Regions from separate parts of the Bradyrhizobium sp. RT6a genome, predicted to be linked through region 1. Evidence: predicted binding sites of a transcription regulator. Region 1 holds the regulator's gene; the other holds the start of a gene.
The links. Region 1 encodes LexA, which represses DNA repair genes until DNA is damaged. Its sites were predicted from a motif close to TGTTCNNNNTGTGTTCNG; they were not measured.
Positions count from the first base shown of each region.

Region 2: a site for LexA is predicted at 1,705-1,722, ahead of ABIC03_RS05910 (ImuA family protein). Genes of this name have one in related genera too.

Region 1 covers NZ_JBEPQC010000002.1:1,305,367-1,309,758, reverse strand. The annotation lists gene ABIC03_RS16200 (molybdopterin molybdotransferase MoeA) at 223-1,434, shown strand; gene lexA (transcriptional repressor LexA) at 1,611-2,312, shown strand; gene ABIC03_RS16190 (hypothetical protein) at 2,755-3,189, shown strand; gene ABIC03_RS16185 (GAF domain-containing protein) at 3,413-4,354, shown strand; partial or broken gene ABIC03_RS16180 (ComEC/Rec2 family competence protein) at 4,364-4,392, opposite strand, start outside.
Region 2 covers NZ_JBEPQC010000001.1:1,221,249-1,225,640, reverse strand. The annotation lists gene ABIC03_RS05920 (UdgX family uracil-DNA binding protein) at 1-389, opposite strand, end outside; gene ABIC03_RS05915 (putative DNA modification/repair radical SAM protein) at 389-1,624, opposite strand; gene ABIC03_RS05910 (ImuA family protein) at 1,787-2,575, shown strand; gene ABIC03_RS05905 (Y-family DNA polymerase) at 2,472-4,064, shown strand; gene ABIC03_RS05900 (error-prone DNA polymerase) at 4,061-4,392, shown strand, end outside.

The sequences.
Region 1 (4,392 bases):
CAGGCCGGGGGGCGCACGTCGTTCTCGTCTTACCATGACCACTATCCTGCCGATCTGTAACCTCCTTCGGATCATGGCGCGACGCGCTTGATCCCGGCTTCCGGAACAACATGAAGCGGCGGGAATGACTGCGCCCGTTCAGCCGTTTTTGCCTCCGCGCCCGCGCTCGGCTAGAAGACTTGCGGAACATTCGCCCGAACGTGCCGAGCAGGAGTTTTCGCCGTGGCCTTGATGCCGGTTTCTGACGCGCTTGCCGCAGTGCTGGCGGGTGCAGAGCCGCTGCCGGAAGACATGATTTCCCTCGACGAGGCCTACCATCGCGTGCTCGCGCGTGACGTCGCGGCGCGACGTACGCAGCCGCCGCAGGCGATGTCCGCGATGGACGGCTACGCGGTGCGCGCGGCCGATGCCGCGACGATCGATTCGGAGCTCACCGTCATCGGCGAAGTCGCGGCAGGCCGACCGTTCGCGGGGACGGTCGGCGCCGGCGAGGCCGTGCGGATCTTCACCGGCGGCGTCGTTCCCGGTGGCGCGGACGCCGTCGTGATCCAGGAGGACACGGTCGCCGCCGGCAAGCGTATCACGATCAAGGAAGCCGCGATCGCCGGACGGCACATCCGTCCCGCCGGCGTCGATTTCCGCGAGGGCGACGTGCTCCTGCGCAAGGGAAGCCGTCTCACCGAGCGCGACCTCGCGCTCGCCGCCGGGATGAACCATCCGCACCTTGCCGTTTTCAGGCGTCCGAAGGTCGCGATTCTCGCCACCGGCGACGAGCTGGTGATGCCGGGCACCACGCCCGGTCACGGCCAGATCGTCTATTCCAACGGCTACGCCCTGCACGCGCTCGCCCGCAGGGAGGGCGCCGAGACCATCGACCTCGGTATTGCCGCCGACACGCTGGAGGCCACCACCGCCGGCATTCGCCGCGCCCGCGAGAGCGGCGCCGACATCCTGATCACGACCGGCGGCGCATCGGTCGGCGACCACGATCTGGTCCAGCAGGCACTGAGGGACGAAGGCATCGCGATGGCGTTCTGGAAAATCGCGATGCGGCCAGGCAAGCCGATGATGCACGGTCGGCTCGGCACAATGGGTGTGATCGGCCTGCCGGGCAATCCCGTGTCGTCCTACGTGTGCGCTTTCCTGTTCCTGGTGCCTCTGATTCGCGCCCTGTCTGGCCGTTCTGTGATTCACCATCGCCGTGAAAGCGCCGTGCTCGGCCGCGACGTCGGCGCCAACGACCAGCGCGAGGACTATCTGCGCGCGCATCTGGAGGAGCGTGACGACGGCACACGCGTCGTTCTTCCCGTCAACCATCAGGATTCTTCGCTGCTTGCGAATCTCGCTGCAGCACAGGTACTTCTCGTGCGCGCTCCGTTTGCGCCGAAGGCCGAAGCCGGCACGGCTTGCGAAGTATTGCGGCTCCCCGTCTGAGCGCCTCGGCAACGCGCGTTCCGCGAACTTTGCTCTGTTCACGGTAAATTAAGCAGTTGCGGAACATGTATCGAACATATAGTGTCCGTTCATGATTTGTTTCGAGCATGTAGCGGCATATAGCCGAATTCAGCGTCTCGGAATCGGACGACATCAACCGGGGGACTTTGGTCGAGATGTTAACGCGCAAACAATACGAGCTTCTGCGGTTCATCAGTGAACGTCTGAAGGAAAGTGGCGTGCCGCCTTCCTTCGACGAGATGAAGGATGCGCTCGACCTGCGCTCGAAGTCGGGCATCCATCGCCTGATCACGGCGCTCGAGGAGCGTGGCTTCATCCGACGCCTGCCCAACCGCGCCCGTGCGATTGAAGTCATTAAGCTGCCGGAGCTCCAGGCAGCCGCAGGCAGCCGGCGCGGCTTCACGCCGAGCGTCATCGAGGGCAATCTCGGCAAGGTGCGTGCGAGCTCCAGCCTGCCGGCTGACGAGGGCGAGCGTCCCGTTGCGGTGCCGGTGATGGGCCGCATCGCGGCCGGCACGCCGATCGAGGCGTTGCAGACCCGCAGCCATACCATCAGCGTACCGCCTGACATGCTCGGCTCGGGCGAGCATTACGCGCTCGAAGTGCGCGGCGATTCCATGGTCGAGGCCGGCATTCTTGACGGCGACATGGCACTGATCCAGCGCAACGAGAGCGCCGATACCGGCGACATCGTGGTGGCGCTGATCGACGACGAGGAAGCGACGCTGAAGCGCTTCCGCCGTCGCGGTGCATCGATCGCGCTCGAGCCCGCCAACGCGGCCTATGAGGTCCGCATCCTGCCGCCCAACCGGGTGAAGATTCAGGGCAAGCTGATCGGGCTTTACCGGAAGTACTGATACCGGAAGTGCTTCATACCGGAAGTGCTTGGCGCCTCGCGCGCTTCCACCGGCATCGCCGGTCAGAGATTGGAGCGGATCATCGTCCGCTCCGGCTGGATAGTCGTTCTGGTTCTGCACAGACTATCCGGCCCCTCCTCCGGCGCTGGCTCCTCGCGATGCCCACGGAAACGGCACCGCGTCTCGAGTGTTCGAGGAAACACCGGCCAGCGATCAAGTTCTACCATTGCAGACAAGCCGGCAATGTTCGCGCATGCGCCTCCCGAATGCATCGCAACGGGCTTTGTTCCTATTGAATTCGGGAAAGATAATGTGATCGCAGCTTGCAGAAGCCAGCCGCAGATTTGCCCATAACCAAGCAGAGCGTTCGTGCTTCCACTCTGATAGAGGCCTGCGCCTCGATAAGAGACGCGGGTAGCTATCCCAGCATGAGGAGCACCCGATGTGTGACTACAGCCTGCATGCCGTCGCGTCGCGCCCCGCCGAAGTCGGCGAGACGATCGTCACGACAAGCTTCCGCGGCACCTCGACGCGCGGCTTCGCCTCCGCAGCCGATCCGTCTGTTGCCGTCTGCCTGCTGCCGGGGACGGAGCTCGCCTTCGCCGACGACGTCCGTTACGACAATCGCTGGATCTGGACGCGCACCATCAATTCCCGCGTGGGCAAGTTCGGCAAGATCGATCCGCACATTCCCGACCGCCATCATGATGCGATCGAATTCCCGGACGGCAAATATGTGCTGGTGACGCAGCTCGTCGAAGGCCAGCGCGCGACCGTGCTGCAACTGCCGGTAACTCAGTCGGTGGCCGAGCGCGAGCACAAGGCGCAGATCATCGCCGACCGGCCGCCGACCGTCACGCACCTGCCGATCGGCTGACACAGCCGCCTCCGGCTAGGAGGTCGGGGGTCAGGATTGAATTGCCATCGCCGGCCGCGGCCGGCGAGATGGTGTGGCTTGCGTCCGCGAAATCCAATCGGATGGACCAAGCCCTTACACCTCTCCGCCGCACGAAGTTTGAGCCGCCCTGCCTGAAGTTTGAACGTCCGCTTCGCAGCCAAATGACCGATGCTGTCAGGGCTTGAGACGGCGGACACGCTCGATGAAAACCTTCCTTCGCGTCGTTGAACTCTGGGTGCCCGATCGGACGCGCATGCGGCTGGAGTTTGGCGGCGGCCTCTACGACGAAGGGCTGTCCGCGTTCAAGGCCGTCAGCGAAGAGCTCCACTTCGGATATGACGAGGGACTTCCGGGCAAGGCCTGGGCCGCGGGCCACCCCGTGATCCTCACCAAATTCGCCAACTCCTATTTCAAACGGACCGATCAAGCGCTTGCGGCCGGCCTCACCTGCGGCGTCGCGGTGCCGGTGTTTGCGGGTGAATTCCTGCAAGCCGTCATGGTGCTATTCTGCGGCGACGACGAAGCGCATGTCGGGGCGATCGAGCTTTGGCACAACGACCCAGATGCCTCCCACGAGATGGGGCTCGTGGATGGCTATTATGGCACCGCCGACATGTTCGAATTCAACTCCCGCCACACTAAATTTCCTCGCGGCTTTGGCCTGCCTGGCCGCACCTGGAAGGCGGGGCTGCCGCTGATCATCAAGGACCTGCACGACGCCAGGAGTTTTCTGCGCTGGGAGGACGCAGCCAAGGTCGGGATCAATTGCGGCGTCGGCGTGCCCTATCGGACCGGCACGGACCAGACCTGGGTCCTGACATTCCTCTCCGCGCAGGCCACGCCGATTGCGCGACGCTTCGAGATCTGGATCCCGAACGAGACCCACTCGGCACTGGTGTTCCGCGCCGGCGATTGCAGCGCGCAGACCGACCTTGCCGCGCTCTATGCGGAAAAATCCATTGCCAGAGGCGAAGGCAGCATCGGCGGGGCCTGGGCGACCGGCATGCCCGCGCTCAACGATGAGCTCGCGCATGACGGCTCGGTCGCCGGTTTCGAAGCCTGCACAGCCGGACTGAGCCGGATGGTGGCCCTGCCGGTCATCGGCAATTCCAGGCTCGACGCCGTGCTGGCCTGGTACTTGTAACCGATCCGATCAATCGTCGGCCTGCAAGTCGGTCTCCG
Region 2 (4,392 bases), on a different contig from region 1:
AAGCGCACGAAGGCATGCATCTTGTGCTCGTCGCGGTAGATCGCCTTTGCCATGGCCGTGACTTGCGCGACATCGACATCGGTCGCGACCTCGATGAGGTCGTGATTGTCCTTCAGCCGAGACAACAGGCGATAGAGGATCGCGAAGCGCTCGGGATCGCGATGCAGGATCGCGGCCTTGGCGAGCTCGACGAATTTTGCAGGCACGTTGAAGGTGCCGTCGCCGCCGGCCGGCAGCGGAGACGGCGAGGGCGGCGCGAACAGCTCCGCTTCGCCGCCCCACACGGCCCAGGTGATGTCGGCCGGCTTCACCTGGTGAAGCACGAGGCTACGCGCGGCTTTGCGCCAGCCATCGAAATCGGTTTCGTTCTCGAGGGTGATGTACTGCATCAGAAGCCAAATCCCAGTTGCGTTGCCTTCGGCTTGAACCGTTCGATCAGCCGTGCCTCATCGAGACGATGCGGCGTGGGTTGGTGATCGCTGAGGACGATGAACGGCAGCGCTTTATTCCGAGGCACATGCAGCCGCGCGAGATCGGCGACACGGATGGTGGTCGTGCGGCGCGCCGCGATGATGCGCTCGACCGCTTTGGTGCCGAAGCCCGGCACGCGCAACAATTCCTCGCGGCTGGCGCGGTTGACGTCGAGCGGGAAGCGGTCGCGGTGGCGCAGCGCCCAGGCGAGTTTTGGATCGATGTCGAGCGGCAGCATCGCGCTGTCGTCGACGATCTCGCCGACGTCGAAGCCGTAGAACCGCATCAGCCAGTCGGCCTGGTAGAGTCGGTGCTCGCGCAGCAAGGGCGGCGCGCGCAGAGGCAGCGCGCGACTGGCGTCGGGGATTGGGCTGAACGCGGAATAATAGACGCGCCTCAGCCGGTATGAACCGTAGAGATTGGCGCTGGTGTGAAGGATGGTGTGGTCGGAGGCCGCGTCGGCGCCGACGATCATCTGCGTGCTTTGGCCAGCCGGCGCGAAGCGCTGCGGCTTGGCTTTCGTCTTCGCGCTGCGGCTTTCCTCGGCCTCGTCCAACTTCAGCCGCAGCCGGCCCATGGTACGGCGGATCGCGCGCACGTCCTTCTCGGGCGCGAATTGCTGCAGGCTCGTCTCCTGCGCCATCTCGATGTTGATGGAGAGACGGTCGGCATATTTGCCGGCCTCGGAGATCAATGCATCGTCAGCCTCGGGGATCGTCTTGAGATGGATGTAGCCGCGGAAGTGATGCTCCTCCCGTAGTTTGCGCGCGACGCTCACCACCTGCTCCATGGTGTAGTCGGGGTTGCGGATGATGCCGGAGGAGAGAAACAGCCCTTCGATGTAATTGCGCCGGTAGAAGTCGAGCGTCAGCTTGACCACTTCGTCGACAGTGAAGCGGGCACGCGGTACGTTGGAGGAGGCCCTGTTGACGCAATAGAGGCAGTCGTAATTGCAGGCGTTGGTCAGCAGCACCTTGAGCAGCGAGATACAGCGGCCGTCCGGCGCGTAGGAATGGCAGATACCCATACCGGGCGCGGTCGAGCCCATGCCCTTGCCGTCGCTGGAATCCCGCCGCTCGGTGCCGCTGGAGGCGCAGGACGCATCATACTTGGCGGCGTCCGCCAGGATTTCCAGCTTGCGTTGCACGTCCATATTGGAATCCCTTTGATTCAACTCATGAATCCCGAGGCCCGCCAATTCGATTGACTCCCGGGGCGTCGTTAGCTTTATATTAGAACATATCATGAACAAATGAGCTAGCCGCTGGTTCTCTTTTTGAGAGCCACCGGCAATCACCCTTGAGGAGCGGCGACCATGAGCGGCGCACGCATCAGCGCGCTTGCAGCCTTGCGCGGCCAGATCGAGCGCATCGAGACGGCGGAGGTCATGCATCATCGCGACCGTGTCGCGCTCGGCCATCGCGAGGCCGACAGCGCGCTGAAGGGCGGGCTCGCGCGCGCGGCAATCCACGAGGTATTTTGCGAAGGACGTCAGGGCGCGGCCGCGACCGGCTTTGTCACCGGACTTGCGGGGCGCGTAACGGCGCGCAAACCGCTGCTGTGGGTGCGGCAGGATTTTTCGGAAATTGAAACCGGTGCGCTGTCGATGAGCGGGCTCGCCGAGATCGGTCTCGATCCGCGCCGCATGGTGATGGTACGCGCCGCCGACGTGGAGAGTGCGCTGCGCACGTCGGCCGATGCGCTCGCCTGCGACGCGCTGGGCGCGGTCGTGCTCGAGCTCTGGGGTGAGACCAGGCAGTTCGATCTCGTGGCGAGCCGCAAGCTGACGCTGGCTGCGCAATCTTCCGGTGTCACCGGTTTGCTGCTGCGGATGGCCGCGCAACCCTTGCCCTCGACCGCCGAGACCAGATGGATGCTTCGCGCGGCGCATTCGCCGCCGGGCGTGATGTGGAGTGCCTGGGGCGCGCCGCGCTTCGATGCCGAGCTCCTGCGCAATCGTCATGGCCCGTGCGGCCGGTGGATCATGGAATGGAAATGTGATGAGTGCCAGTTCTCTGAATCGTCGGCGTATCCTCAGCCTGTGGCTGCCGCGCCTGCCCATCGATCGGATCCAGCGGTTCTTCGGCAACGTCGGACTGCATAAAAACAATGAGCCCAGCATCGTCGTTGCCAAGGACAGCAACGCGCTGGTGATCCATGCGCTGGACGAGGCGGCCGAGCGCCTCGGTCTGCATATCGGCCAGCCTCTGGCCAATGCCAGGGCGATGTGTCCGGATCTAAGGGTGTTCGACGCCGATGCCGTGGCCGATGCCAAGACGATCAGCGACATCGCCGACTGGTGCGACCGCTTCACGCCGCTGGTGGCGCTCGATCCGCCGCACGGGCTGTTCCTCGACATCACCGGCTGCGCGCATCTGTTCGGCGGCGAGGCTGCGCTGTTGCAAACCCTTGTCCGTGCCCTCGACCGCCAGGGCTTTGTCGTCAGCGCGGCGATCGCCGGCACCTCGGTCTGCGCGCGTACGCTGACGCGGCAATCTTCAAGGACCATCGTTGCCGATGGTGGGGAGGCGGCGGCAATCAGCCGATTTCCGGTGTCCGCGCTTGGTGCGGGTGAGGCCATCAGCACCGGCCTGCGACGCGCCGGCCTGAAGACCATCGGCGATGTCGCCTCGCGCACGCCGAGCGAAATCACGGCGCGGTTCGGCGCACGGTTCTCCACGCTGCTCGCGCATGCGCTGGGGCAGGGCGATGCGCCGATCAATCCACGAAAGCCGCTGCCCGATTACATCGTGGAGAAACGCTTTGCCGAGCCGATCGCGACCGACACCATGATCGCGATGACGCTGTCGCGCCTCGCGGACACGTTGATCGCGTCGATGGAGAAGCAGGGCAAGGGCGCGCGCCGGCTGGTGGCCACCTTCTTCCGCACCGACGGCGCGGTGCGTGCCATCATGGTCGAGACCGGACGTCCCGTGACGCAAAGCAAAGTCATCGACCGGCTGTTCCGCGAGCGTCTCGATGCACTCGCCGATCCCCTCGATCCCGGCTTCGGCTTCGACATGGTTCGGCTGTCGGCAAGCCGCACCGAGATCGTGGTGCAGGAGCAGCGCGATCTCGACGCCCATGTCCACGACAATGACGAGCTTGCCGCGCTGATAGACCGCATCGCCGCGCGCATCGGCGGAAAGCGCGTCGTCGTGCATCTGCCTGAGGATACCCATATCCCCGAATGTGCGGTGCTGGCCGCGCCTGCCCAGCATCATCTCGCCGTGGCGATGCAGGCCGAATGGCCCGCGCGCACCGAGACCGAGCCGCCATTGCGTCCGTTGCGGCTGTTCGACAAGCCTGAGCCGATCAATGTGCCGTTCGCGACCGTGCCCGACGGGCCGCCGCATCAATTCACCTGGCGCCGCGCGCAGCATGCGGTGGTGCGGGTGGAAGGCCCCGAGCGCATCGCCATGGAATGGTGGCGGCAGGACGGCAAGCAACTGACGCGGGACTATTTCCGCATCGAGGATGCCGAGGGCCTTCGCTTCTGGATCTTTCGCGACGGTCTTTACGAGGGGGAGTGCTTCGACCGCGACGGCAAGCCCGTTCCTCCCGGTTGGTATGTGCACGGTCTCTTCGCATGAACACGCCCGCCTATGCCGAGATCGGCATCACTACGAATTTCTCCTTCCTGCGCGGCGGGTCGGATCCGCGCGACTATGTGCACCAGGCCGGCAAACTCGGCATTCCCGTGATCGGCATCGCCGACCACAACACGCTCGCCGGCGTGGTGCGGGCCTACAAGGAACTCGACAATGACGAGGTGCTGCACAAGCCAAAACTGCTGATCGGCACGCGCATCGTCTTCATCGATGGTACGCCCGATATTCTGGTCTATCCGCGCGACCGCGCCGCCTATGGCCGGCTGTGCCAGCTTCTCACCAGGGGCAAGCGCGGCGACGACATCACGCG